One region of the Pectobacterium peruviense genome, then DNA from elsewhere that is predicted to be linked to it. Evidence: predicted binding sites of a transcription regulator. Region 1 holds the regulator's gene; each other region holds the start of a gene.

Region 1 (10,004 bases):
CAGGCGCATTCAGTTTTGTTTTTGTATGGGTTAATTTTACATTGAATTTTAGTTTGTTAAGAAATAATTATTATTCATCTCCATGTGCCGTAAAAAATGAGCGAGCCCAAAGAACTCGCTCAGGAAGAACCCGGCGCAGAGTGAATACGCCGGGATTAATGCATTTATTTACAGTTGGCTGCTGTCAGTACTGCCTGGTTTTTACCTACGCCAGCATAGTTCGCCAGTTTATCCTTCACGCACTGTGCGGAAACAGGGGAGTAGCTATACGGGACGGCAGGGAATTTGCCGGTGCTCTTCCAGTCATCCGCATTGATGTGCGGTGTGGATGGTTTACCCCAGGTGATGTTGTATTTAGCAAAATCAGACGGGCTGGTAATGTTGTTGTTACGCAGTTCCCAGGTACCGAAGTTGGAATCGTCATTACGTGCGGTCACAGGGTTGAGGGCATTTTCGAACCAGTTGCTTTCGATCAGCGCGATCCCTTTCTGACGGACGTTAAAGCCTGAACTTTTGATGCCGTCATACAGGTTGTTATAAGCATGCACCTGACCACCACGTTGCAGTGGCAGACGTGAGTTAACATCGCTGTAAATATTGTGATGGTAAGTCAGGTTGCGACCCGTATCCGTGTTGCTTGAACCGCTCAAACCGACCTTTTTCACGCCATGAATATAGTTGTACGACACGGTGACGTTGGTTGAGGCTTTCTTGATATCGACAGCCGATTCAAAAGTGGTGTCGTTGTCTGGTGTACCAGCGCATTCGAAGTTCTTGGCGAAGATCTCATTGTGGTCGATCCAGACGTTCGGTGAGTTATCAATACGGATAGCGTCACCATCTTTTGCGCCACCCGGCATATAACCGAAGCGCATGTTACGTACGACAACATTGGAAGAGTTAACCACCCAGATGCCGAAGTTAGCGGAAGACCCATTAGTACCGAGGATAGTGATCCCTTTGGTGAACTCTTTGATTTCTACACCACGCGGATCTTTGCTCCATTGGCCACAGATGTTAGCTTCAGCCGCTTTGATTAGTGCATCTTCATTACCGTTATAGGTAATGACGAGCGGGTAGGCTCCACCTTTGACTGCTTTACCACTTGAATCCTTTTTCGCTGCCTCAATGATATCGACGATCTCTTGCAGAGAGCGTGCGGTTTTTTTCACAGCGCCGGAAACATCGCCGCCGTCAGTGGTGGCATAACCCCCCGTATTTGCCGCCATTGTCGGTTGGGCAGCAAGCAGCAACAGCCCAGCGGCTGCAGAAGGCAGTAGGTATTTCATTGTGTACTCTCCTTGACATAGAATTTTTTGGGTATTTATCACTACACACCCTGTGTAATAAAATGGCTGTTTCAACAAAAATGAAATTAAGGTTTGTCTATAAAGCCGAGCTAAGTGTTAACAGAAAAAATAAACAAAACAAGATGGGGCGTTAAATATATTAATTAAATAACAGAGGACAGCTGAGAGGATTTGTGTTTATTGCTTTTAAATAGAAACTAATTTCCACTTAAAGTCATTTAAATCAATGTCTTGTGTTTTTTATTTAAACTTTGTTCTTTATTTTTCATCCGTCTCATTTCTAGGGTTTTATTCGCTTATTAGCAATTGTGATCGTCGTCAAAAGTTAAAGATAAATATTGGTTAGAAAGATAAATCCCATGAACTAACCTGCCTAATCTAAAAACTCTAATTAATTCATGATGGTTTTTTGTTTATTATTTTTTTTGTTAAAAATGATTTCAGAAAAATAGTTTTCTATAGAGATAAATAATAAATATTACCTATTAATAAAAGTGCTTTTTGTATAAATAAATCATTTGTGATCGTCATAATTATTATTGCGCTAACTTATTGCGTAGGGATGGCACGTCTTTTGTCTTTGCTGGCGACAAGGGCTGGGTACCTGATGTGAATTTCATGTATGTTAGTACCGCTTTCCCGACTAACTGTGCAATGACTATGCTACTGATTATTGATAACTACGACTCCTTTACCTACAACCTTTACCAATACTTTTGTGAGCTTGGCGCAGAGGTCGTGGTGAAGCGTAATGATGAACTGACGCTACGTGAGATTGAGCAGCTTGCGCCTGAGCGATTGGTCATTTCACCGGGTCCCTGTACGCCGGATGAAGCGGGCATTTCACTGGCTGCTATTCGTCACTTTGCCGATAAATTGCCTATTCTGGGTGTGTGTCTTGGTCATCAGGCGATGGGGCAGGCGTTCGGCGCGCGTGTGGTGCGGGCACGGCAGGTGATGCACGGTAAAACCTCGGCAATTGCGCACAGCGATGCGGGGGTTTTCACCGGGTTGGCTCAGCCTTTGACGGTCACCCGCTATCATTCACTCATTATTGATTCCACTTCGCTACCTGATTGCTTTGAGGTCACGGCCTGGAGCGAATATGAAGGGCAGCGTGATGAGATTATGGGGATACGCCATCGCTCCTTACCGCTAGAAGGGGTGCAGTTTCACCCCGAGAGTATTCTTAGTCAGCAAGGGCATCAGCTTCTGGATAATTTCCTTAAAATTTAACTATATAGAGAGTTATTCTTTTCAATAGCCGATTTAAGATTGCCTGTGATTGATTTTTTATGCATATTTATTGACTATATTTTCATTTCGACATGATGGGCAGCAGAGTGAGGCAGCAAATGGCAGCAGAGCAGAAAGCAGTGACACGGGATACTCACGATAAAGTGATTTTGCCGGTTTATGCACCCGCGAAGTTTGTACCAGTGAAAGGTAAAGGGAGCCGCGTCTGGGATCAGGACGGTCGTGAATATATCGATTTCTCCGGTGGTATCGCCGTCACGGCGCTCGGTCACTGCCATCCTGCGCTGGTTAACGCATTGCAGCAGCAGGGCGAAAAACTGTGGCACACCAGCAATATTTTCACCAATGAGCCTGCGCTACGCCTTGCCAGCAAATTGATTGATGCCACTTTTGCTGACCGCGTGTTCTTTGTTAACTCCGGTGCAGAGGCAAACGAGGCCGCATTTAAGCTGGCGCGCCACTATGCGGTTAAACGCCATAGTCCATATAAAACCAAGATCATCGCCTTCTACAATGCGTTCCATGGCCGTACGCTGTTCACCGTTTCAGTTGGCGGACAGCCTAAATATGCCGATGGCTTCGGACCTAAGCCTGCGGATATTGTGCACGTTCCGTTCAACGATCTGGCGGCTGTTAAAGCGGTGATGGACGATCATACCTGTGCGGTCGTGCTGGAGCCGATTCAGGGCGAAGGCGGTATTACACCCGCGACGCCTGAGTTTTTACAGGGCGTTCGTGATTTGTGCGATCAACATAAAGCGCTGCTGGTGTTTGATGAAGTGCAGAGCGGGATGGGGCGTACCGGTAAATTATTCAGCTATATGCACTATGGTATTACGCCGGATATCCTGACAACGGCTAAAGCGTTGGGCGGTGGTTTCCCTATTAGTGCGATGCTGACGACGGAAGAGATCGCATCAGTCATGACCGTTGGGGTACACGGTACCACCTATGGCGGCAATCCTCTGGCCTGTGCGGTGGCGGAAGCCGCGCTGGATGTCATCAACACGCCAGAAGTATTGTCTGGTGTCGCGGATCGTCACGATCGTTTTATCAGTGAACTTGATAAAATCAACCAGCAGTATGGTGTATTTGATCAGGTTCGCGGTATGGGGCTTTTGCTGGGGGCTGAGCTGAAACCTCAATGGCATGGCCGTGCGGGCGAGTTCTTGGCTGCTGCAACGGCTCAGGGGCTGATGGTGTTGATGGCAGGGCCGAACGTGATCCGCTTTGTACCGTCTTTGATCATTGATGAAGATGATATCGCGCAGGGGATGGATAAATTCGCCAAAGCCGTCGCTCAAGTGGTTAACGCAGCACACTGATTACGCTCTCAACATCGCTTGCGACTTCCCGTTAGGTGGCGAGCAGGAAGCTCGGCATAAAAAAAGCGTGAGGCCGAGGCTTCACGCTTTTTTATTGGTAGTGATCCGTCCTGAATAGCGTTGACACGTCCCTGACTTAAATACGGAGAACGTGATGATGACTGAGTTCAAACGTACCCAACGTGATTATCCTCTATCCTTTAAAATAGCCGTCGTTGAACAGGTCGAAAAAGGCGAGATGACCTATAAACAGGCCCAGCAGCGATATGGCATTCAGGGGCGCTCCACCGTTCTTGTCTGGCTGCGTAAATATGGCCAGCTTGACTGGAGTCCCGGACTTCCTGACCTGATGAAAAGGAAACTGCTTGTGGCTCAGACAAATACCCCACTTACACCCGAGCAAAGAATCAAAGAACTTGAAGAGCAGCTTAAGCTGGCGAATCAGAAAGCTGAGTTTTTTGAATCTGTTATCAACGTCCTGAAAAATGATTACGGGGTAAGTGTCGTAAAAAAGCGGCCCGGCAAGTCCTTGCGCAGAGTCAGGCCCCAAAAGTCACCGTGACACGCGCATGCCAGCTCCTGGGGCACAGCAGACAGGCATGGTACCAGCATAATGCAAGGTGCAATAAACGACATGAACACAATAGTCAGGTTCTTGATTTTATTGCCCGAGTTCGGTGCCGTCAGCCACGTATAGGCACACGCAAACTCCACTCTCTGTTGAACCGTCAGGCAGGTGAAACACTCAATATCGGGCGTGACCGCCTGTTTAGCCTACTGGGTAAACACCGGCTTCTGGTACCCGTAAAGCGGGCATACCACAAAACGACCAACAGCCATCATCGTTTTTACCGGCATCCGAACTTGCTGAAGTCTGGCCCCGAACAGGTTACTGTCCTTCAGCCGGAGCAAGTCTGGGTCGCCGATATTACTTATCTACCAGTACGCAGTGGCACGGTCTATCTGAGTTTGGTCACGGATGCCTGTTCCAGAAAAATCATGGGTTACCATGTAGGGGATAATCTGCAAACTGAAAATGTGGTAAAAGCCTTCAAACGTGCGTTACGACAAAGAAAAACAAAAGGGCCGTTGATACACCACTCTGACAGAGGGCTACAATACTGTTCAGCGCTTTACCAGTCGGTACATGAGAGAAATGGGATAACCTGTTCAATGACAGATGGTTATGACTGCTATCAGAATGCGCTGGCTGAACGGATAAACGGCATCCTGAAAAATGAGTTTTTACTCTCTCGCCCAGCTAATCTGGCACAAGCGAGGAAAATGGTAAAAGAATCTGTGGCGATTTATAACCATGAGCGGCCACATCAGGCCCTGAAATACAAAACGCCCGATGAGGTTCATCAGGCGTTTTACAGGCAGAAAACTGTCAACCCATATCAGGACTAGTCATAGGGTACCGCGACAAGGGTTTAGCGAGTGCCGTAAACGACGATCGTTTTACCGTGCGCAGAGATCAGATTCTGGTCTTCTAACATTTTCAGAATGCGGCCCACGGTTTCACGCGAGCAGCCAACGATTTGCCCAATTTCCTGACGGGTAATTTTAATTTGCATGCCATCTGGATGCGTCATGGCATCAGGTTGTTTGGCCAGGTTGAGTAAGGTTTGGGCGATACGGCCGGTCACATCAAGGAAGGCGAGATTGCCGACTTTTTCTGAAGTAACCTGAAGTCTGTTTGCCATTTGCGCAGACAAGCGCATGAGGATATCCGGGTTAACCTGAATGAGCTGGCGGAATTTTTTATAGGAAATTTCAGCCACTTCACAGGCGGTTTTTGCCCGAACCCAGGCACTGCGTTCCTGACCTTCTTCAAACAGGCCGAGCTCACCAATAAAATCGCCCTGATTGAGGTAGGAAAGAATCATTTCCTTGCCTTCTTCATCTTTGATTAGCACTGCTACAGAGCCTTTCACGATGTAGTAAAGCGTTTCTGCTTTTTCACCTTGGTGAATCAGCGTGCTCTTCGATGGATACTTGTGAATATGACAATGGGAAAGGAACCATTCGAGAGTTGGGTCTGTCTGCGGTTTGCCGAGAACCATTCGCTATCATCCTCTGTTGTAATTCACTGCGCAAATTACAGGGGTCAGAGTTCCCTGTACGGCGTGTTTAACTGCTAAAAAAAATAAAATTCAGTCTAGGCAGAATGACGTCAGGGAATATACTGGAACCACTGTACCCTTGGTTTTTCGGTTGCTGCTTTGCCGCACCGTAAACGTGGCTGGGTATTTCTGGCTACGTCATCATCTTCTTCGTTTCTGGGTTTGTCCAGAAAAGGTCTATTCTATTTTCGTTTTAACACAGCTTTAAGGATGTGTCTTGTGTTGTCTCGCTTCAGCATGACAAAGCTCTGATTAACGCTGGTTTTTGTACAGTAACGGTATAAATTTTCAAAAAATTTTTAGTGGAGAGGCATCATGCAGGCTCGGGTAAAATGGGTTGAAGGCTTAACGTTTTTGGGCGAATCCTCATCGGGACATCAGGTATTGATGGACGGTAATTCTGGCGATAAAGCGCCCAGTCCGATGGAAATGGTGTTGATGTCCGTAGGGGGATGCAGCGCAATTGATGTGGTATCGATTCTGCAAAAGGGCCGTAATGATGTGGCGGATTGTGAGGTGAAATTAACCTCAGAGCGTCGGTCTGAAGCACCGCGCTTATTTACCCATATCAATCTGCATTTTATTGTGACGGGGAAAGGGCTGACCGATAAAGCCGTCGAACGTGCCGTCGAGCTGTCAGCGGAAAAATACTGTTCTGTGGCATTGATGCTGGGTAAAGCCGTTGAGGTGACACACAGTCACGAAATTAGAGTACTGCCATAATTCCTTTCTCTGAGCACTAATTCTGGTTACTTAAGCCCATTATTAGGGGAAACACAGGGGGGCCCGTAGAGAGGCCTCACCCTGTGGTCTCCGCGTGTATCTCGATGCTTATTCTATCGTTTTCCCTTCGATTAACCGCTGCACCAGCGGTGCCATGATTAATTCCATTGCCAGCCCCATTTTCCCGCCGGGAACGACCAACGTGTTGATGTGGGAGATAAACGAGCCCTGCAACATGGCGAGCAGATAGGGATAATCAATATTATCCAATCCCTGAAAGTGGATGACGACGAAGCTTTCATCCAGTGAGGGGATCGACTTGGCAGCAAACGGGTTGGAGGTATCCACGGTGGGTACGCGCTGGAAGTTGATATGGGTGCGAGAGAACTGCGGCGTGATATAGGTGATGTAGTCTTCCATGGAGCGGACAACGGAATCCATGACCGCTTCACGCGAGTGGCCGCGCTCATTGACGTCACGGATCAGCTTTTGTATCCACTCCAGGTTGACGATCGGCACCACACCGACGAGCAAATCGACATGCTGTGCCACATCATTTTGTTCGGTGACTACGCCGCCGTGCAGTCCTTCATAGAATAGGATGTCGGTAGGTTCTGGCATCGGTTCCCACGGTGTGAACGTCCCAGGAACCTGGTTATAGGGAATCGCTTCATCATAGGTATGAAGGTATTTACGCGTCTGACCACACCCATGTAGGCCATATTCAATAAACGACTGTTCCAGCAGGCTGAAATCATTCGCTTCTGGGCCGAAGTAGCTGATGTGGCGTCCTAAATCACGCGCTTTGCGGATTGCCATATCCATTTCCGGGCGGGTATAGCGGTGAAAGCTGTCACCTTCCAACTGGGCTGCGCGTAGGTCGAACTGTTGGAATATCTTACGGAAGGCCAGACTGGTGGTCGTGGTTCCCGCTCCGCTGGAGCCCGTAACCGCAATAATCGGATGTTGATGTGACATAAGGCGCGTGACTCCGTGATCTCGATGCCCGCATAGACTGAAAGCCTGCGCGCATTCTCAAAAATGACGTAATTGTTCCCATTGTTAGCATGTTTGACGCGTTCTTTCACGTCTTTCGCCATGCTCAATAAGGGGCATGTCCACCGGCATTGAGCTGACCGCGCGGCATAATGTTTAGCGTTTCATGTAACTCAGACCACACCAAAACGACTTCGCCGGATTGGAGCTGACTGCGGATATCTTCGACTTTCTGCGCCAGCGAGCGCTCCTGTTCGCCGTAATCGGTGCCTTCGCGCAGCACGAAAGATTCGATGATGTTATCCAGCGTTTCTGGATCGAGCTGTTGCCAGGGAATTATCACGCTATGTTTCCTGAGTAAAAATTGTTTCTGAATAAAAAGAACCGGTGGCGTGGTCCAAAAATGGACTAAGCCAATTGGGAATGCGCTGTTCCAGCCACATTTCCGGTTTCAGCAATGTTCCACCGACGAAGCCGACATGCCCACCGTGTTCCGTTAGCTGATACTCAATATTAGACGGTAACTGCGACAGATCGGGAATGACCTCGGACGTCATGAAAGGATCGTCCTTCGCGTGGATGATCAGCAGCGGTTTACGAATCTGAGGCAACAACGGCAGGGCGCTACAGCGTTTGTAATAGTCGGCCGCGTCGCGGAAACCGTGGATGCGTGAAGTAATGACATCATCAAACTCCCGTAGCTGGCGGATTCGCTTCAACTGCGGCAACTGAATCGGCAATGTGTCTGGGTAGGCTGCCAGCTTGCGGCCGGCATTTTGTTTCAACAGGTGCAGCAGGTAGTGCTGATAGACGCGGGAGAAACCTTGTTCCATCCGGCGGCTACAAGGTTCGAGCATCAATGGTGCGGAAACGATGACCGCGGCGGACAGGGAACAGGCTTCACCCTGCTGGCCGAGCAGATAGGCCAGCATGTTGCCGCCGAGAGAAACGCCGATGGCAGCGGTAGGAGCCTCACCCAGCGTCTCTTGCATCCAGCGCAGGAAATAGCTTGCATCACTGGTTTCGCCGGAGTGATAAATACGTTTCATCCGGTTGGGCTTCCCGCTGCACCCGCGAAAATGCATGATGACGGCCAGCCAGCCACGCTGTTTACAGGCATGTAGGAGACCGTGAGCGTAGGGGCTATGAAAGCTGCCTTCCAATCCGTGAAACAACACTACGCGTGGTTTATGCCTCGCCTGTTCGGGCGCTTCGCTCCACGCCAGATCGACGAAATCACCGTCCGGTAATTCGAGCGCTTGCCAGACAGGTGAGAACTGCGCGTGACGGCGAATCAAGCGTGGCAATAGCGTTTGCAGATGCGGATTATGGGCGCCGCTCAGCGGACGAAAATGGTCATGCATAAAGGATATGAAAATCTTGTTGTCGGCTCTTGTACGATCAATATCACACTGTTAGCTTCAATGCTGCCAGTTGGTACGACATTTGGGTCAGGAGCGCCCACAAATAATGGAACTGAGTTTATTTCTTTCGATGTTGGGTTTTTTGTGGGTAGCGGCTATCACACCGGGGCCGAATAATATGCTGTTGACCACCTCGGGCGCGAATTTTGGCTTTATGCGTTCACTGTGGTTGATGGTCGGCATCATGTTGGGCATGCAGAGCATTTTACTACTAGTAGCATTCGGCGTCGGTGGTTTGATTCTGATTTATCCTTCGCTGCACTTTATCCTGAAAGTCCTCGGTAGTGCCTATCTGCTCTGGCTGGCGTGGAAAATCGCCACGGCGGCTTACGAACGGCTGGAAACGTCCGTTGCGCCGCCCCAGCCGATACGGCTTTATCAAGGGTGGTTGCTGCAATTCCTGAACCCGAAAGCGTGGCTTATGGCGCTGGGCGCGGTTGCCAGCTTTAGTCTGGCTGGTGAAGGCTATAACCATTCTGTGATCGCGATAAGCATCGGCATTGTGCTGGTCAATCTGGTGTCCGGTGTCATCTGGCTTGGATTTGGCACGATGATTGGGCGACTGCTGCGCAGTAAGAAAGCGTGGATTATCTTCAACGTATCAATGGGGCTGCTGACCGCCGCTTGCGTGCTGTTGATTTGGCATTAATGCTGATCTGGCATTGATGCTGGTTTGATAACGTCGCGAGCGGTTTTTCGCTCGCGACTGAGGAAGCACACTGTCGGCTGCATACTATCAGTAGGAATTACTTATAACCGTCTGTTTTTAATAGATTATCAACAAGGTTGAGTTCGGCATCAAAATCCAGCGTATCGTTCTCCAGCAGTCGTGCGTGTTGTTGT
Region 2 (10,004 bases), 2.3 Mb from region 1:
ATCTGCTGTCCGTCTGTGGCGCGCAGCACCGCGCTTTGCACGCGGGCACGGATGACACAATCCAATGCGCCTTTGTCATCCACAATGATCGTCCCTTCCTGTACGCCCAGTTCTTTCAGCGTGTCATTCACGACCTGTTTGATTTGATGACCGAACTGTTTAATCACTTCACTGTTGATGACCACGGTGAGCTTCCCGTCTGCCGGTGCCACTTTGACCAGCAAATCACTGGATTCAAAGGTACCCGCCAGGGACTCCTTAATAATCTTCATAGACTTATCCTGATTAATTTTAATTACGCGTATTCAGGTTCGTAATAGCGCTGTAAATGCTCAAAGGTTGAGGCTGGCACGATGTCCTGAATACGGCTGTACTGCCGAAGTTTGAGTAATTTCCTGACTTCCGAAGCGGAAATTGCCAGTCCTGAGGTTTGCCGTTTACGTTCAATTTCAACCACGCTTAACGCAGGGGAAGACACCGTCTGGTCTTTCTCCAGCCAGTAGTGCATGTCCTGATTGTATTGATACGTCACCGGGCAAAAGGGTTCGGTGCCGACGAAGCGCTGGGTAATACCGAGCACTGGCGCGATATATTTCCTGAAAATGATTAAATCCAGCGCAGCATGAGCGCGGGTGATCAGTTTTTCTTCCTTCAGGAAATAAGCGGGGAACGTCGCTTTAGAGATCATGTAGTTCGAGCCAGCATGCACCGTTAGATTGGGAATGTGCTCCACGCCGCGTTGTACCATCTCCAGACGTTCGCTGAAGGGGAAAAACGAAACGTCTTCGCGCACCACGAATACGTGTAGCCAATCGCACGACTGCGCCGCGTGTTCCGCCAGATAGCGGTGGCCCAACGTGAAAGGGTTCGCATTCATGACAATAGCGCCAATCTTTTTATCTGCCCGTATCGCGAGCGCTTCGGGCTGCGCAAACGCCGCCAAAGACTGACAATACTGCTGAATACCAATCGGTGTGTTTTCCATCAGCACCGCGCTGTCCTGGAAGCACGCCAGCGGGTAGAACCCACATCCCCGGAAGATGTCGACATTTTCCGGTCGGGTATAAAGAAACAGATGGAAGTGGCCGCGCTGTGCCGCCTGCTGCATCACTTCATTCACCACCTGCACGCCCAGGTTGAGGTGTCTGAATTCAGGATCGACCGCAACACATTTAATGGTGTTGGAGGCAAGCCCCGCGCAAGCGATCAGCCGCCCGCCCAGTTTGCCAACAACAACGATGTCAATATCGTCATCCATGCCGAGCTGGCAGTGTGCAAGGAACTGCCGCACAGCGTCCCTCTCCTGCTCCCGAAGGCGCACATCCAGCGTGTCAAAAAAGACGGAATCATTGGCATACATCACGGTTCTTCCTGCAACTCGAATTATTTAGGGCAATCATTGCAGGCTTGCCGGTTTTAACGCCGGCAGCCTTGTACTTACCTGGTACTTAGTGCACAGCAGCTTCAGCGGCTACCGGAATCGACTTCAACGGCGCTGCAGCATCCACAATTGTGTTGCGCAAATGGCCAATGTTTTCGATTTCAACTTCAATGCAGTCACCCGCTTTCATAAACAACGGCGGATTGCGTTTTTTACCCACGCCACCCGGTGAACCGGTAATGATCACGTCACCCGCACTCAGCTCGGTAAAAGTACTGATGTATTCAATCAATTCAGCAACTTTGTGGATCATGCTGCTGGTATTGTCGTCCTGAACCATGCGGCCATTCAGATACGTGCGGATTGCCAATACATGCGGATCGGGAATTTCATCCGTGGTGGTCAGATACGGACCGAACGCACCGGTTTTCTGCCAGTTTTTGCCAGCAGTAAACCAGCTATGCTGCCAGTCACGCGCCGATCCATCCATGTAGCAGCTGTAGCCTGCGACATGAGACAGCGCCACATCCCGAGAAATATTCTGTCCGCCTTTACCGATAATCACCGCCAGTTCACCTTCATAATCAAACTCGCTGGAATAATGCGGTTTGATGACGGGGGTAGCGTGTCCGGTTTGCGAATCCGCAAAGCGGACAAATAATGTTGGCGCAGGATTCTCTTCATTGAATTCCTGACGCTTAGCGGCATAATTCATCCCCACACACAGTATTTTCCCTGGTGCCGTAATAACAGGTAAGAACGTGACATCCGCAACCGCAATATCCGGCGTGCTCATACTGAATTCATGCGCGACGTGTAATGCATTCTGCGCCAGCAGCGTTTTCAGGTCAGGGTAACGGTGACCAACTTTACCGCCGAGATCGATTAATCCCGTTGGTGTATAAATGCCGTAACTGTCCTTACCGTTATAACGATAGCTTGCAAGTTTCATAATATTTCCTATGCAAAATAAACTCATGCCGATGGCAGTTTTATTTCGTTAATTCAACGCAACTTCTCTCAACACTCTATTTCTCAAGACACTATTTATTTGGCTCAACCGATTTTTATTTTCTGAATGACATCAGACTAAAAAGTTGGCGAGTACCAGTAGTGAAATAGAAACATTAATAGCACCGCCGATACGCGTGGCAATCTGCGCGAATGGCATCAGCATCATACGGTTACCCGCCGTCAGAATCGCGACATCACCAGTACCGCCCTGTCCACTCTGGCAGCAGGAAATAATGGCAACATCAATCGGGTGCATACCAATCTTTCTACCCACTAAGAAACCGGTCCCAACCAGCGTCACTACAGTCGAAATAATTACCAGCAGGTTTTGAATCGTGAAGGCGTTCACCAGTTCCTGCCACGGCGTAATCGCTACCCCAACGGCAAACAGAATCGGATACGTCACCGAGGTCTGGAAGAACTTGTAAACAACCTGAGAACCTTCCAACATTTTCGGTGAAACACCGTGAGCCAGCTTCACCAGTACAGCGGCAAACAGCATGCCAACCGGTGCAGGCAGGCCAATCATTTTGTGGCCTAGCATACCCACCATATACAGCAGGATTGCCAGCAGAGCGCCAGAGGCAATGGTCGTTACGTCTGCTTTACCGCTAAAGCCAGAAGCTGGGGCGCTGCTTTCGCTGCCACCTAGGCTATTGCCTTTATTCGGCATCAGTTCACCTTCGCCGGTCAGGTGTGGATAGCGTTTACCCAACTGGTTCAGAACACCAGCAAGGATGATCGCAGTCAGACTGCCCAGCATGACGATAGGCAAAACGCGCCCCAGAGCAACACCCTGATCCATATGCAGAATCGTGGCATAGCCGATAGACAGCGGGATTGCACCTTCACCCACCCCACCCGCCATAATCGGCAGAATCAGGAAGAAGAAGATTTGGAACGGATCCAGGCCCAGTGCAATACCCACGCCCATGCCCACCAGCATCCCGGCAACCTCACCGCACAGCATAGGGAAGAAAATACGCATGAAGCCCTGAATCAACGTCTGCCGATTCATACTCATGATGCTGCCGACAATAATGCAACAGATGTAGAGATACAGAATGTTGGTACTTTTGTAGAACTTGGTCGTAGATTCAACAACAACGTCCGGCAGCAGGCCGTAATGCACCATCGCAGAAGGGATAAAGGTCGCACAAATTGCCGCCGCCCCCATCTTGCCGATAATCGGTAGACGCTTACCAAATTCACCACAGGCAAATCCGAAGAATGCCAGCGTCGCGACCATCACGACGATGTCGCTCGGCAACTTGCCACTCAGGCAATCAATGCCGATTAATACACCCGCTAACACGAAGAGTGGCACAGGAATAATACCTACTTTGTAGGTATCCAGAACATGCCACCATTTTTCCTTTAATGAGGCCTTCCCAGCCGCCTCATTATTTACCACAATATATGAATCATCAGTCGTACTCATAACTCAGCCCCCGTTTTATTTTGTCCGCACATCATAGGGAACAGGATCATATTATTATGTGATTCCCTTCAAATTAAAAAACGAGTTTTAAAGGCGTTTATGGTTTCTATGGTTTATATTCAAAAATCGTTTATTACGCAGGCTATTAGCTGATTTTACGCTCAGAATAAACTTTAAGGTTTTTATGGCGTTTATGGTTTTTATTTCCTAAACATGATCATGTTGATAAAAAGTAATTAAGTTGTTTATTAAAGAAAGCAGAGTCGTTTAATTTTATCTATTTATTTTTATGGTCGTATTGGTAACAACATATTTAAACGTGTTATTGCTCACAAGTTTTTTTCTCTCAGTCCATTCTTATTACCATTCGTGATAAATTCAGCAGCTATTTTCGTTTATCCGCAGGCTACCGCACATCATGAGATTGAGACTTTCCTTTCATATCAAATTATTTATCTATTTGATCGTCTTCTTCTCTTCACTGCTGCTAATGACGGGTATCTATTATTATCATGATATCGATAAGCAGCTGTATTCCGAGCTGGGTACACGAGCACAGGTGCAAGCCAGAGAAATCGCCATCATCCCGACGCTGATTGAATCGGTAAAGAATAGAGATATCAAACAGATATACTCTCTTTCGCAACAATTGAAACAGCGCAGCGATGCCAGCTATATCGTCATCGGCGACGATCAGGCACGTCACCTGTTTCATTCTGAATACTCAGAAAGTGACAAACTCGTCGGCACACAGATGGTTGGCGGAGATAACTTCGACGTATTAGCCGGAAAAAGCGTGATTACCGTGCGCCATGGCAGCATCGGCATCTCGCTCCGCAGCAAAGCGCCTATCATCGCTGATGGTCAGGTGATCGGCATTGTCTCTGTGGGCTATCTGAAGACACACATCGACAACCTAACGTTCAGTAAACTGGCGCATATTCTGCTGGCGATTGTCGCGATGTTCGTCGCGCTGTTTATCTTTTCCTGGTGGTTCTCACGTAATCTGAAGAAACAGATGTTTGGCCTTGAACCCCTTGAAATCCGCATGCTGGTCAGGCAGCAGAAGGCGCTGCTCGAATCGATCTATGAAGGGGTCATCGCTATCGACAAACAACACCGCATTGCCGCCATTAATCATGCAGCCAAAGAGATACTCGGGTTAAATGAACCTTCCCACCTGCTGCGTGGCAAACCAATTGATACCGTGATTAAACCCGTGCCCTTCTTCTCCGGCGAAGCCATGTGGAGCAGCGACACCCACGATGAGATCTGCCGCTTTAACCATGCCACCGTCATTGCCAGTCGGGTACGGATTATGCTGGAGGATGAACTTCAGGGCTGGGTCATCAGCTTCCGTAGTAAAAACGACATTCATACGCTCAGCATGCAGCTCAGTCAGGTGAAGCGTTACGCGAACAGCCTGCGCATCCTGCGTCACGAGCAGTTGAACTGGACGGCGACGCTGGCTGGGCTGTTGCACTTAAAGCGCTATGACGAAGCCATCAAATATATTGAGGCGCAGTCGGAAAGCGCGCAGGTGGTGCTGGACTTTGTTTCCAGTCGCTTCTGTTCACCCGCGCTGTGCGGGCTGCTACTGGGCAAGTACGCCACCGCTCGGGAAAAAGGCATTGAAATTGTTTTCGACCCACGCTGCCAGCTCACGCATATTCCGGCCGCACTGAGTGAAACAGAGTTGATGTCCATCATTGGTAATTTGCTGGATAACGCCATGGAAGCCACATTGGCCACCACCGCGCCACATTATCCTGTCGAAGTGTACATCTATAACAGCGAACAAGAGCTGGTCATTGAAATCGCCGATCAGGGAACAGGAATCGATCCAGCGATTGCCGATAGTCTGTTTGAGATGGGCGTAACCAGTAAAACACAGGGCGACCACGGACTGGGGCTGCATTTGGTCGCCAGCTACCTTAATCAGGCGCAGGGAATCGTTGAAGTCTCGGCCAATCAGCCGAATGGCAGCATATTTTCCCTATTTATCCCGCTATCCCCCCAATAATTTGCGTTGTCGCATGCTGAGCAACGCATAGGCAGCATGAGATATGGCGGGTATAACGGATACGAGATCTTCTTTTATGCTTCAGACACTAACAGGGATTCACACCATGCCGCACACTGAACATTTCGATGTCTTAATCGTTGAAGATGAAAGTAAGCTGGCCACTATTCATGCTGAATTTATTGAAAAACATTTCAATCTGCGTGTCGTAGGGATTGCCGCTACGCTTTTTGAAGCCAAAAAACTCCTTCAGCAACACAAACCTCGTCTCATCCTACTTGATAACTATTTGCCCGATGGCGAAGGGGTTTCGTTGATTGAGAGCCAAGTGCTCAAAGGAATGGACTGTTCCGTTATCTTTATTACCGCCGCCAGCGATATGAATACCTGCGCTCAGGCGATTCGCTGCGGGGCCTTTGACTACATAATCAAGCCGCTCTCTTACCCACGGCTGCGTTCTTCGCTGGAGCGATTTATTCAATTCGTGAAAACCCAGCACACGTACAAAATTGTCGATCAGCAGAACGTCGATATTCTCTACCAGCTGCAATCGTCCGGCGCGGCTTCCTCATCGTCCACAAAAGGCATTGAGGAGAACACGCTCGGGTTGATCAAACAGATTTTTGCCAGTGATGGTGGCGATACGCTCTATTCTGTCGATGATATCGTCGAAAAAACCGGACTCAGCAAAACGACGGCGCGCCGCTATCTGGAGTTCTGCGTTGAAAACCAATTCCTCGATATCGAAATGCGTTACGGAAAGATTGGCCACCCACGTCGGCTGTATCGAACAAAGAGCAACCACTAGGTGCCGCAGCCCATACCCTATGGCGATGACATTAGCCGACATAGGGTATCCGGCACAGCCAGACGACAATGCACGATAAAAAGTCCGACAAATCAATAAAAGCAATAACGTCATTAATCAATTGCTCAGATGCGCCAACATTAAGACTAAAGTTAACTATTCATGTTTTTCATCTCATTTATATTTCAATTTATTTCTGACAATAGTATTTTCCTTCCTTATTTTTTAAAGATTAAAAAAATAATCACAATTACCTGTGTTTATTCCTAATTCAATTAACACTTCCGCTTATTGGTAATTCAACCGGCACCTGCTGTGCAGTTGTCCAACAGCGAGAGATAACCCTCACAAATTATTATTAATTTCTTCACCCACACTAAAAAAAGCCACCATGAATCCGATAAGCATTATCGGGTCATATCGTTATTAATATCCGACACCAGTAATTTATCCCCGGAGAGACGTCATGTTCTTAGCCAAAAAAATCAGAAATCTTAAAATATCCCAAAAACTTTATCTTGGGTTCGGGGTCATCCTGCTACTGGTCATTATTGCATCGCTACTCAGCGCAGGTCGCTTCAGAGAAATTCGTGATATCTATGAGAAAACCAACCTGATTTACAACATTAATATTGAGGTCTTTCAGGCAAAAATAAACCGCCTGAAATATTTTTATTCCTATGATGAAAAGTCACGCGAAACGATGGCAGGCTTTGTTAAACACGCCTCAGAATTAACTACTGAAGCAAAAACGCTCTCATGGAGCTCGGAAGGGGCAACGCTCGTCAATGATCTCGGCCAGCACCTGACCGAATTCCAGAACGCCATCACCGATATGGGCAAAGCCACGCAGCGCGTAGTAGAAAATCGAGACAAAATCAGCGCCGCTAACGGACAGAGCATAACGACTGATTTTTACGCCAAACTGCGCCAGCAACCTTCGGATAGCGCCACGCTATATCAGGCAGAGGATCTGGCAACGCAGGTTTCAGAACTGAAGCAGGCTTCCTATGAATTGCAACTGAAGCAAAATGCCGATGCGGCGAAGCAGTTCGATGCAGCTTTTAGTCGCGTTGACAGCAGCTATCAGGCCGCTGTTGCGGCGTTAACACCTGAACAAAAGGCGGCTGTAGAAAGCCTGCGCAGCTATGCCACCGGTTATAAAAAGCTCAACAACGACTACTTCCAGAGTATCAACGACCTGAAAAAAGCAGAAGACGGCGTGAAGGTTGGCGGAGACAAAAGTAGCGCTTCCATTAAAGCGATTATCACTATCGTCAAAGAGAAGAATGACGCGCTAGCATACGGTTCTGCCACGATCACGATGATCATTGGCCTTATTGCTGTGGTCATCGGCATCATTATCTCACTGCTAATTACTCGCCAAATTACCCGCCCTGTGATTTATAACCTCTCTCTGGCGGAAAAAATCGCGGTTGGCGATCTGACCTCAACCATCACCGTTGACCGTGATGATGAACTGGGGCAGTTAACGGCCGCCATGGGGAGAATGAACGAAAAGCTGCGCCATATGATCAGTGATGTACGGGACAGTGTGGACAGCGTTTCAACCTCTGCGGCCAAGATTGCTGCAGGTAATAGCGATCTCTCCTCACGCACCGAGCAACAATCTGCCGCCGTAGTCGAAACCGCCGCCAGCATGGAAGAACTGACGTCTACTGTGAAAAACAACGCCGAGAATGCCAAACAGGCGAGCCAAATCAGTACCGAAGCCTCACAAAATGCGCACAAAGGCGGCGAAGTGGTACGAAATGTGGTGGATACGATGTCAGGTATTTCAGACAGTTCACGGAAGATTGCCGACATTACTGCCGTTATCAATAGTATTGCTTTCCAGACCAATATTCTGGCGCTTAACGCCGCAGTAGAAGCCGCGCGAGCCGGGGAACAAGGCCGTGGATTCGCCGTGGTAGCCAGCGAGGTTCGGACACTTTCTCAGCGTACATCTCAGGCCGCGAAAGAGATCGCCAGCCTGATATCTGAATCGGTATCACGTATCAACGTAGGGACACAACTGGTAGCCAATGCGGGAACGGCAATGGATGAGATCGTCTCCTCCGTCTCACGGGTTAACGACATCATGGGAGAAATCGCTTCCGCCTCCGATGAGCAAAGCCGTGGCATTGAGCAAATTTCCCGCGCCATCAGCGAACTTGATACCACTACGCAGCAGAATGCGGCGCTGGTGATGGAATCGTCAATCTCCGCTAACTCTCTGGAAGAGCAGTCAGCAATATTGGAAAGTATGGTCGCGAACTTCCGCCTGTCTGATAACGATGGACGTAAGCCAAAAACGAATATCCCTGGTTTACCACCACAGCAAAAGCATCTGCCACCGGCATCAAAACAAACACAGGATTCCGGCTGGACGACATTCTGATAGTTAATCGCCCCGCTCTGATATTACGTCAGGGCGGGATTTAATGACCTAATGATATCTCGGCAATAAATAAATCGTTAAATAATCAGTACGCTACGTTATTTTGGCAGTATTACCATAAAACACTATGCATTTGCACAGCTCACCTTGATATCCATCACAGAATGTTATTATCTCCGATATCGACACTAACATAGCGATAACAAAATCCGATAACTCATAGGAGGTAGTAATAAACAGCCGTTAGGAATGAAATCGTGATCGTTATTTTATTAAAAAAAGAGTCATACATGGAGAGTTATAATGCAGCATCTTGCTAGTCGAATTCGTAACACAAAAATCGCACATAAACTGTATGCTGGGTTTGGCATTATCTTATTACTCGTTATTATTGCGTCATCGCTTAGCATGAATAGATTCGTTGCCATTCGGGACATTTATGAGAAAACGAACCTTATTTACAACATTAATATTGAAGTTTTCCAGGCCAAGATTAATCGCGTTAAATATTTTTACACCGCAGACGAAAAAACCAAAGACATACTCGCCGATTTTGTAAAAAGTGCATCAACGTTAACCAACAGTGCCAACACGCTTTCCTGGAGTGATGAAGAATTAGGTTTTATTAAAAACCTGCATAATAACTTAGAAGATTTCCAACAGTCGGTTGCTGCGATGTCTACCGCGACGCAAAAAATGGTCGGAGCACGCGAAGCCATTAATACAGAAAATGCAAACACGGTCATTGATAACTTCCGACAAGCGCTCAGCAATGCTCTCATCGACGGTGAAACCTATCATCACGCAAGCGATATTGCTTTTCTGTTAACCGATATGCAGCATCGGTCCTATGAGCTACAGATGAAAGGAACCGATAGCGCCTTAGCCGCTCTGGATTCGCGCTATAAGGACGCAGAAAAAACCTATCAGTCATTA
Region 3 (10,004 bases), 350 kb from region 1:
TACCACCGTCTTCCGAAATGGCGAGCGTCATCGGTGCGCGCGGTGCGCCCCAAAAAGCGCTACGACCACCGGCTTGCACTTCCGGCATTTTGGCACCGCTGGCTTTGTCTTCTTCATCCTCGATTTCATCGTACAGCGACAGGCGGCGATCGGTGGCATCGGCGGCGCTCATGTGGTTGAACACCAGTGCCAGATGGCCGTTTTTCAGCGTAGTCACCTGAATAGACGAGTTGTTGTTCGGCAAGTCGGTTGCTACCGGATCTGACCAGGTTTTACCGCCATCCGTTGAACGGCTTTGGTAGATGAAATCAGCCCAGCGGCTGCGGTACAGCGCCAATAGGGAGCCGTCCAGCAACGGGGTGATGTTCATGTGCACACAGCCTGTGCTGTTTGGCACCGGATATTCCTGCCAGGTTTTACCCTGATCGCTGGAGATTTTCACGGCGCTGTCATCATCGTTACCGACCCATTTCTCACCCGGCTGAACGCGGCAGTAGAACACGGGCAGCAGCCAGTCGCCGTTTTCCAGTACGGTGATGGGCTGGCGGATGAACGTGCCCGGCTGATCGAGCAGCGTGCCGATCTCGCCCCAAGTGATACCTAAATCGGTGGACTGGCGGTAGCGCACAATCGCCGTGTCTTGATTACCGGATTTCTGCGCGGTGTACAGCAGCCACAGCACGTTATCCGGCGCGAGGAACAGAACCGGGTTCTGCTCAGAGCGCGTGGCATCCTCAGACAGCTTAGCGGCTTTACTCCAGCTATCGCTGCCTTTCACAAGACGGGACATATAGATAGAGATATCCGCAATCCCTTCTTGTGTGCCACCGAACCAAACGCACAGCACATCGCCGTTCGGCAGGTGGAGCAGGTTGGCCGCATGATTCTGCGGACATTCCGATGGAATGTAGGCATCCAGACGCGCGGCATCGCCTTCTGCGTGATGAATCTTTCCGCTACGTTCCACAGTAATGGTTTCGCTACTCATGACTCAGGCTCCTGATTTATTTTCAGTTTGAGAAATTTTGATTTTGGTCGCTTTGTTCGGAATCATGCGGTCGATCAGCATGACGACAGCTGGGGTAACCAATGCGACATACATGTTATCGATGCCATATGGGTTGCCGAGAATATACCAAACAGAGGTAACTACGCAGGCTGATATCAGGCTGGCGTTTGCACCGCGTGCGCTGTTGAAAAACGGCAGATAGAACGCAATCACGGCAACCACGGAAATCGACAGACGAATGGCACGGGTGAAGAACGACAGCTTCAGAATTTCAGGAACGAACAGAACGAAAACGAGCGGCGCGAAACCTACGACAAGCGAGAGGATTCGGGTCATTTTCATTTCTTTTTCTGGCGTTGGTTTCCAGTAAGGAACGTAGAAATCTTTAATCAGCAGGGAAACGATAGCCAGTGCCACCATACTCACGCTGATGAAGATAGACGCGACCAGTGATGTCGTGACCAGACCGGCGAGCCATGGGTTCATGTCTTGCAGGAAGACCGGCATCGCGTACAGGCTGTTGATTTCAGGGTGGGCAAACTTCGCTGCGACACCGATGACCGCGATAGCAAGAGCAATCGGCATACAGAAGAAGAAGGCAACCCAAGTCGCGCGTTTCGCACTAGCGGCATCTTTGGTTGACGAAATGGCCTGAATCACGAACTGCGTACAGAAGATAGAACCGATAGTACCGATCAGCCAGGCGAAGATGGTGCTGGCTCCGAGTTTCCCATCCCACGTCCAGTAGTAATCCGGCATTTGTTCAATCATCGGTTTGAAGCCGCCGGTCATTTTTAACGCCACAAACAGAATGATCATCACCCCCACGTATTTCACGGCACTGTGGATCAACGTGATGTAGGCTGTCCCTTTCAGGCCACCGAAGTAGTAGTAGAAGGTACTGACGATAGCGGTGATCACGGCTGCGACAGGCAGGGAGACTTTCAACACGGTGGCGATGGCTGCCGCGCCGCTGACGTAGTTGCCCACGTTAACCAGCAACAGCGCATAGATCATGATGATCGAGATAATATTTTTGGTGCTGGTACCGTATTTCTCGGCAATCGCGCCGGAGATGGTAATTTTCCCGGTGTTATAAATCTTCTTCACCAGAATGATACCAAACAGCGGGAAACCAATGGCGGCGCCAATCACCGACCATGATGCAGCAAAGCCGTTCTCAAAGGCAGACTGCGCCGTACCGATGGTGGATTTGGCACCGATGAATTCCGTCATCAGCAGGATACCGACGATAAACGCCGGTAGCGCGCGTGAGCCTTCCATGAACTCGGTGTTCGATTTACTGCGGAGCTTGTAGGTTAACCATGAGGTGAATGCGATATAAAATACAATCATCCCAACGATTATGAGGGTATCAGTTAAGTTAAAATGGTTCATATCTTCTCGGCCTTAAGTGGAAATTGAAATTTCTCTGTTACTGCGAGAATTGACTAAGTATGTTGCGGATGTTGTCTTCATCCTGTGCGGAAAACTGGATCGGATAGCGGCTGACGCCGACATCTTCACCCATGATTGCCAGCGCTTTCTTCACCACAGCCGGTGAGAACGCGATGGCGTACAGTGTCTTACGCAATTCGGCAACCTGTTCTTGTGCCTGACGCGAGCCTTCAATGTCACCTGCATGGAAACGATGCCAAATCTGGCTGATCGGTTCCGGTGCCACGTTAGCCAGCCCGGAAATACAGGCGGAGCAGCCATCAACAAAGCCCTGGTGAATGAGCGAGTCTGGGCCATTCAGTACGTTAAAACCCTGCACACCTTTCACCGCTTGCACATAACCGCTCAGGCTTTCATAGCTGCCTGCGCTGTCTTTGATGCCGATGATGTTCGGGTGATCCGCCAGCGTGCGGACCGTTTCCGGCGCCAGCGTATTCCCCGTGCGTGCAGGAATGTTGTAGAGAAACACCGGCACAGTCAGCGCATCGGCGACGGCGGTGTAGTGGGCGATCAGCTCTTCCTGTTTTAGTGGAATGAAATACGGGGTGATGACAGAAACGGCATCGACACCCAGCGCGGCGATACGCTTGCCGAGCTTGATGGTTTCCCGCGTGGAGATTTCACCGATGTGGCCGACAACCGGCACTTTTCCGGCAACTTCATCAACGCAGGTTTCCGTGACGGCGACTTTCTCATCGGTGTGCAGAACGAAAAACTCACCGTTGGTGCCGTTACAGAAAATACCGTTGCCATAGCGCATCTGGCGCTGAACCTGAAGACGCATGGCTGCGGGGTTAAATTCGCCCTGGTTATCAAACGGCGTGACGATGGCGGTCAGGACGCCGGTAATGTTCTTACTCATTGTTCTTCCTCGTAACACGTAATCAAAAAGGTGAAAACTTAAAATCGTTCTATTCAACACCGCGCTGTTAAAACAGAGTCAGGTACACCTCACGCACATCGTCGGCACTGACCTGCGTCGGTACGTTTTTCATCAGGCGCTGAACCTGTAACGCGGCATCGACCAGATAGGGCAGGTGATCTTTTTCCACGCCAAGCTGCTGTAAGGTGTTGGGCAGATTGAGTCGTTTGACCAACTCGCTGAAATAGGTCACCAGCGCCTGCGCTTTTTCCGCGGTACTGAGCGTCAGATCGGCATCCGGCAGTAAGTCATACGCCTGAGCGAATTTGTCCTGTGCGGCGTCCTGCACGAAACGCATGCAAGGGGCGAGCAGGATGGCGTTCGCCACGCCGTGTGGAATGTGGTACTTGCCGCCGAGCGGGTAAGACATGGCGTGAACCAGATGTGTACCGGAGTGGGCAATGGCGGCACCGCCGTAATAGGACGCCCACAGCATATTCAGTTTGGCTTCCAGATTGCCTGGTTCGCGCACCGACGTTTCAAGGTTGGCAAACAGCTTCTTCAGGCCAATCAGCGCGTAGTTGTCGCTGACCGGGTTGGCAATCGTCGAGGTGAAACACTCGATCAGGTGGCAGAGTGCATCGATACCGGTTGAGGCCGCAATATGTGGCGGCATGCTGATGGTCAGTTCCGGCACCAGCGCAACATAGTCCGGCAGCATCACTGGCGTAATAATGCCGACTTTGGTCTCTTTTTCCGGGATCGCCAGAATCGCATTCGGCGTGGCTTCTGAGCCGGTTCCTGCGGTGGTCGGGATAAGCAGAGATGTCGTGCGGCGAGTCGGCTTTTCTCCTGCCAGCAGGTTATCCAGCGTGACGGTTTCATCGCCTGCGCACAGCACAGAAAGCAGTTTGGCAACATCCAATACGCTGCCGCCGCCCACGCCGATCACCAGATCGGTCTGGGTTTGGGTGAGCTGACTCAATATCTGGGCAACGTCGTGCTGGCTTGGCTCGGCAGGAACATTATCAACCAGCAGAACCTGCGGAACGGCTTGCTTAACTTGTGCGATCAGCGCCTGAACGTCAGGTAGTCCAACGATGTTTTTGTCGGTGACAAATAAAACGTGCTGTTTCCCTGTCAACAGGTGACTAATGTCCTGAAGTACCCGGTAACCGCTGAGGATAGTGCTATTGATATTCATGCTTATTACCTTGCCTTTTCTCTTCTTCGCCAGAGCGTTATCGCGATGATAATGGTTGCGATGGTGATTACTTTCAGTCAAATGGATCGGTTTTAGTCACTACTAAACGCCATTTGCCACATCGTGGTGATAATTTATAGGTGAAATTCCTTTTAAATAATTTGATATTGCTCACATATAATCAAATGTGATTCAATATAATCATCATCAGGTAATCATGAACCGGGGATGAGGTATGCCAAACGTGCAGCAATCAGCAGAACAGGTATTAGTGGTCGCTGATGACTTTACGGGTGCCAATGATGCAGGCGTCGGTCTGGCGCAGCATGGCGCGCGAGTTAGCGTTGTATTTGACGTTAATAAACTGCATGCGGATTTACTGGGCGATGCGGTGGTCATCAACACCGACAGCCGTGCGGCGCGTGATGACGTGGCGTCCCAACGCACCGCAGAAGCGGTAGCCGCCTGGCAGGCCGCGGGTGGACAAGGTTGGATTATTAAGAAGATTGACTCGACGCTGCGTGGGAATCTGGGAGCGGAAGTCGCTGCTGCGTTGTCGGCGGCAGCAGTACCTGTCGCGCTGATTGCCGCTGCGTCGCCGACGCTGGGGCGTGTTACCCGACAAGGTGAAGTTTGGGTTAATGGTCGTCTGCTTACTGATACGGAATTTGCCAGCGATCCAAAAACGCCGGTGACCTCGGCCTCTATCGCTGCCCGTCTGGCGGAGCAAACGGCTTTACCGGTAGCGGAGATACACCTTGATGAGGTGCGTCAGGCCAATTTAGCCCACCGTTTGCAGCAGTTGGCGGACGAGGGCGTACGCCTGATTATTCTTGATACCGACGTACAGGACGATCTGACACATATCGTTAATGCCGCCAGAACATTACCGTTTCGCCCCTTGCTGGTCGGCTCGGCTGGCCTGAGTGAAGCGCTGGCGACCGCGCAGGATTTTACGCGCAACACCGAAAAGCCACTGCTGGCTGTCGTCGGGTCGATGAGCGATATTGCTCAAAAACAGATTGCAGCCGCCAAACTGCGCAGTGATGTCGCGCTGGTTGAGATCGACATTAATGCGCTCTTTTCACCCGATTCATCCACCGTCATGGCGTCCCAGTGTCGGGAAGCGGTGAAGGCGCTGACGAACGGCCACCATTGCATCATTCGTACCTGTCACAACGAAAATCAGCGCTTCGAGATCGATGCGCGGTGCCAGCAGCTCGGCCTTAGCCGACAGCAGCTTGGCGAAACGATCAGCCACTATCTGGGGGAACTTACGCGCAGCATTGTTCAGGCGCTAGACAGCCTGACGGCGGACAGTGCTAACCGACATCTGCCGGGTGGGCTGTATTTATCCGGTGGTGACATTGCGATTGCCGTGGCAACGGCACTGGGCGCTACCGGCTTTCAGATTAAGGGGCAAATCGCATCCTGTGTGCCTTGGGGATACCTGCTGAACAGCGTTGTCGGCACGACCCCTGTGATGACTAAAGCGGGGGGTTTTGGCAACGAAACTACTTTGCTCGACGTTTTACGTTTTATTGAGGAGAAGGTCAGTGAGTAAAATTATTGCGGTAACGATGGGTGATCCGGCAGGGATTGGACCGGAAATTATTATCAAATCTCTGGCCGAAGGCGAGCTGTCCGGCGCATCTGCTGTGGTGGTGGGCTGCGTACAGACGATGCGACGTATTCTGGCGCTGAATGTGGCACCAGCTGTAGAGCTGAAAATCATTGATAAACCGGCTGACGCGGTATTCGCGCCAGGCGTAATCAACATGATTGATGAACCGCTGGAAGATCCGCAGGCGCTGAAGCCGGGTGTCGTTCAGGCTCAGGCGGGTGATTTGGCTTACCGCTGCATCAAGAAAGCGACCGCGCTGGCGATGGCGGGTGAAGTCCATGCGATTGCGACCGCACCGCTGAATAAAGAAGCGCTGCACTCGGCAGGCCATCTTTATCCGGGCCACACCGAACTGCTGGCTAAACTGACCAACAGCCGCGACTATGCGATGGTGCTGTATACCGATAAATTGAAGGTTATCCATGTTTCAACGCACATCGCGCTGCGTAAATTCCTGGATACGCTGAACCGCGATCGCGTGGAAACGGTGATCGAGATGGCGGATGTTTTCCTGAAACGCGTCGGTTTTACCCACCCACGTATCGCCGTTGCTGGGGTTAACCCGCATGCGGGCGAGAATGGCCTGTTTGGTGATGAAGAGATCAAGATCGTGTCGCCGTCGGTTGAAGCGATGAAGGCCAAAGGCATTGATGTTTATGGCCCGTGCCCGCCGGATACCGTCTATTTACAGGCGTATGAAGGCCAGTACGACATGGTGGTGGCGATGTATCACGATCAGGGTCACATCCCGCTCAAGCTGCTGGGCTTCTATGATGGTGTGAACATCACCGCTGGGCTGCCATTTATCCGCACGTCCGCTGACCACGGCACGGCGTTTGACATCGCCTGGACAGGTAAAGCGAAGTGCGAAAGCATGGCGATCTCTATCCAGCTCGCGATGCAACTGGCCTGATTGGCGGTGACGACTGCTGCTGTCAGCACGGTTTTGTAAGCGAATAAAACGCGATACAGTGCGCATTGCAGGATATCTTCCTTCCCGCGATTGGGAAGGTTTCTGGTATCCTGCAACCAAGAACTAACCGCTTGAGATAGCTTAACAACAGCAAGATGGATATCGCCGTGGATCCTACATTAACCGATGCTTTCCGCATGAGCGGGGATAGAGTAAAAGGGCAAAGCCGTCTTGATCAGATTATGGATTATCTAAAAAGCCATAATTTGGTGACGGTCGATGAGCTGGTGTCCGTGATCGACGCTTCCCCGGCGACGATCCGTCGTGATTTGATCAAACTGGACGAACAGGGTGTGATCAGCCGCAGTCACGGTGGCGTGACGCTCAATCGTTTTATTCCTTCCCAGCCGACCACGAATGAGAAATTACAGCGTAGCCTTCAGGAAAAGCAGGCGATAGCGCGCTATGCGGCGACGCTGGTTAAGCCAGGCAGTGCAGTGGTGCTGGATGCGGGAACGACCATGCTGGAGCTGGCGCGGAACCTGACGCACCTGCCGCTGCGTGTGATTACCGCCGATTTGCAAATTGCGCTGTTTTTGTCTGAGTTCAAGCAGATTGAAGTGACGATTATCGGTGGGCGTATTGATGACAGCAGCCAGTCCTGTATTGGCGAACATGGCCGCCGTCTGTTACGCAGCATTTATCCGGATATTGCCTTTATCAGCTGCAACTCGTGGAGTCTGGACAAAGGTGTCACCACGCCGACGGAAGAGAAAGCGGGTGTGAAGCAAGATCTCGGTGTAAATGCTAGCCGTCGGATATTGCTGGCTGACAGCAGTAAATATGGTGCGTATTCCCTGTTCTGCGTCACGCCGTTGTCGGAGCTGACGGATATTGTTACCGACAGTGCGTTAGCCCCTGAAGTGCAGGAACAACTGAAAGGCAAAACGTTCAATCTGACGCTCGTGTAAGCGAGGGTGCCATCCGTGGCATTTTCTTTCCTATATCCCCGAGTGCTGGCAAATGGTCATGCTCTTACTTCATGCTGGCGGCGAGAGTATCGACGTTGTGCTTAAACGCAACTGTATAGGTTGAGGCTGGGCCGGATGCGTCGGTTAGGGCTTCTGGATACAGTTCACCGCCGGGCTGTGCACCGCTGGCATTGGCGATTTGCTTCACCAGACGGCCATCGGTCTGGTTTTCAATGAAGTAGCTTTTCACCTTCTCTTGCTTGATTTGCTTAATCAGCGAGGCCACTTTTTTGCTGCTGGCTTCGGATTCGGTAGAGTAGCCCACTGGCGACAGGAACTTCACGCCGTAGGCCTGGCTGAAGTAGCCGAACGCGTCATGGCTGGTCAGCACTTTACGTTTTTCCGGTGGAATGTCGGCAAAGGTTTTCTTCGCGTAGCGATCCAGCTCCTGCAACTGGTTGATGTAGGCTTCACCCTGCTGACGATAGTAATCGGCATTCGCGGGATCCGCTTTTGCCAGCGCGTTGACGATGTTCTGCGCGTAGACCACACCGTTACTCATGCTGTTCCAGGCATGCGGATCGGTTTCAGTTTTGCCATCTTCCACCATCGAGCGTGTTTCAATGCCATTGGATGCGGTGATGACGTCGCCACGGTAGCCGGAGGCGGTAACCAAACGATCAAGCCAGCCTTCCAGACCCAGTCCATTAACGAAAACCAGATCGGCATGAGCCAGCGTTTTACTATCTTTTGGCGACGGTTCAAACTCATGCGGATCGCCATTCGGTTTAACCAAATCGGTCACGGTGACGCGGTCGCCGCCGATGTGGCTGACCATATCGCCAAGTACGGAAAAACTGGCAACAACATCAAGATTCTTTGCCATCGCCAGTGGGCTGAGCAGCAGGCTGGATAGAGCTATGGCTAACAGTGAACGTTTCATTCTTCCCTCACAAAAATTGTAGATAACGAGAAATGACAAAGAGTGGGTCAGCGGCGTTGGCGTAGCAGCCCGCCGTGGTGACCAACACAGACCGAGAAACAGAAAAACAGTGTCATCGTCAGGATGATGGCGGGGCCAGCAGGCAGCTCGGCATAGTAAGACCACAGCAGCCCGATCAGGCTGGCGACCATTCCTTGCAGCACGGCAATACCGAGCATGACGGGCAGGCGTTGCGTCCAGAATCGTGCGCTGGCGGCAGGCAGCATCATCATGCCGACCGTCATCAGCGTGCCTAACAGCTGAAATCCTGCGACCAGATTCAGTACCACCAACGACAGAAACAGACCGTGGATCAGCGCCCGATAGCGGCCTGAACTGATGCGCAGGAAAGTCACGTCAAACGATTCAATCACCAGCGCCCGATAGATCACCGCCAGCACCAGCAAGGACGACGATCCGATCAGCGCAATGTCGATCAGTGCGGCGCGATCCACCGCGAGAATTGATCCGAACAGCACATGTAGCAGGTCGATACTGGAGCCTCGCAGTGAAACCAGCGTGACGCCAAGCGCCAGCGAACCAAGGTAAAACCCGGCGAAGCTGGCGTCCTCTTTTAATTCCGTGTGGCGGGTGACGAAGCCGGAAAGCATGGCGACGGACAGCCCGGCAATAAAGCCGCCGATTCCCATTGCCAGCAGTGACATCCCCGAAATGAGGTAGCCGATTGCCACACCGGGTAATACCGCATGCGACAGCGCATCACCAATCAGGCTCATGCGCCGTAGCAGCAGGAAACAGCCCAGCGGCGCGGCGCTCAGCGTTAGCACCAGACAACCAACCAGCGCGCGGCGCATAAAACCGAACTCGGCAAAAGGAGAAGCAATAAGGTGAAACAGCATCATGACGTAACGATCCTGAGCGTTGGCGTATCACTTTCGGCCTTGCGCAGGCTATGTAATATAGGTTGAGCATCTCCCCAGCGATGGCCGTACGGCGTGAGCTGCAAGACAGCCGGAAAGT

The links. The regulator CRP, encoded in region 1, controls carbon source genes, mostly activating them, when cyclic AMP is high. The targets are predictions, from matches to a motif close to ATGTGANNNNNNTCACAT.
Region 2: a site for CRP is predicted at 3,893-3,910, ahead of DUT67_RS12350 (2-hydroxycarboxylate transporter family protein). Genes of this name have one in related genera too.
Region 3: a site for CRP is predicted at 4,693-4,710, ahead of DUT67_RS03700 (iron-containing alcohol dehydrogenase). Genes of this name have one in related genera too.

The regions. Positions count from the first base shown of each region.
Region 1 covers NZ_CP161826.1:472,271-482,274, forward strand. The annotation lists gene pelA (pectate lyase PelA) at 165-1,289, opposite strand; gene DUT67_RS02110 (aminodeoxychorismate synthase component II) at 1,971-2,546, shown strand; gene DUT67_RS02115 (aspartate aminotransferase family protein) at 2,666-3,892, shown strand; one part of gene DUT67_RS02120 (IS3 family transposase) at 4,047-4,398, shown strand; one part of gene DUT67_RS02120 (IS3 family transposase) at 4,398-5,302, shown strand; gene crp (cAMP-activated global transcriptional regulator CRP) at 5,326-5,958, opposite strand; gene DUT67_RS02130 (OsmC family protein) at 6,334-6,741, shown strand; gene DUT67_RS02135 (phosphoribulokinase) at 6,850-7,719, opposite strand; gene DUT67_RS02140 (YheU family protein) at 7,844-8,080, opposite strand; gene DUT67_RS02145 (hydrolase) at 8,082-9,101, opposite strand; gene DUT67_RS02150 (LysE family translocator) at 9,208-9,810, shown strand; gene DUT67_RS02155 (5-bromo-4-chloroindolyl phosphate hydrolysis family protein) at 9,908-10,004, opposite strand, start outside.
Region 2 covers NZ_CP161826.1:2,722,946-2,732,949, forward strand. The annotation lists gene citD (citrate lyase acyl carrier protein) at 1-272, opposite strand, end outside; gene citC ([citrate (pro-3S)-lyase] ligase) at 296-1,360, opposite strand; gene DUT67_RS12345 (fumarylacetoacetate hydrolase family protein) at 1,449-2,333, opposite strand; gene DUT67_RS12350 (2-hydroxycarboxylate transporter family protein) at 2,466-3,836, opposite strand; gene DUT67_RS12355 (sensor histidine kinase) at 4,255-5,859, shown strand; gene DUT67_RS12360 (response regulator) at 5,966-6,667, shown strand; gene DUT67_RS12365 (methyl-accepting chemotaxis protein) at 7,134-9,068, shown strand; gene DUT67_RS12370 (methyl-accepting chemotaxis protein) at 9,372-10,004, shown strand, end outside.
Region 3 covers NZ_CP161826.1:817,863-827,866, forward strand. The annotation lists gene DUT67_RS03685 (exo-alpha-sialidase) at 1-988, opposite strand, end outside; gene DUT67_RS03690 (sodium:solute symporter family protein) at 992-2,407, opposite strand; gene DUT67_RS03695 (dihydrodipicolinate synthase family protein) at 2,445-3,329, opposite strand; gene DUT67_RS03700 (iron-containing alcohol dehydrogenase) at 3,397-4,533, opposite strand; gene dtnK (D-threonate kinase) at 4,769-6,097, shown strand; gene DUT67_RS03710 (D-threonate 4-phosphate dehydrogenase) at 6,090-7,070, shown strand; gene DUT67_RS03715 (DeoR/GlpR family DNA-binding transcription regulator) at 7,226-8,041, shown strand; gene DUT67_RS03720 (metal ABC transporter substrate-binding protein) at 8,106-8,984, opposite strand; gene DUT67_RS03725 (metal ABC transporter permease) at 9,032-9,886, opposite strand; gene DUT67_RS03730 (metal ABC transporter ATP-binding protein) at 9,883-10,004, opposite strand, start outside.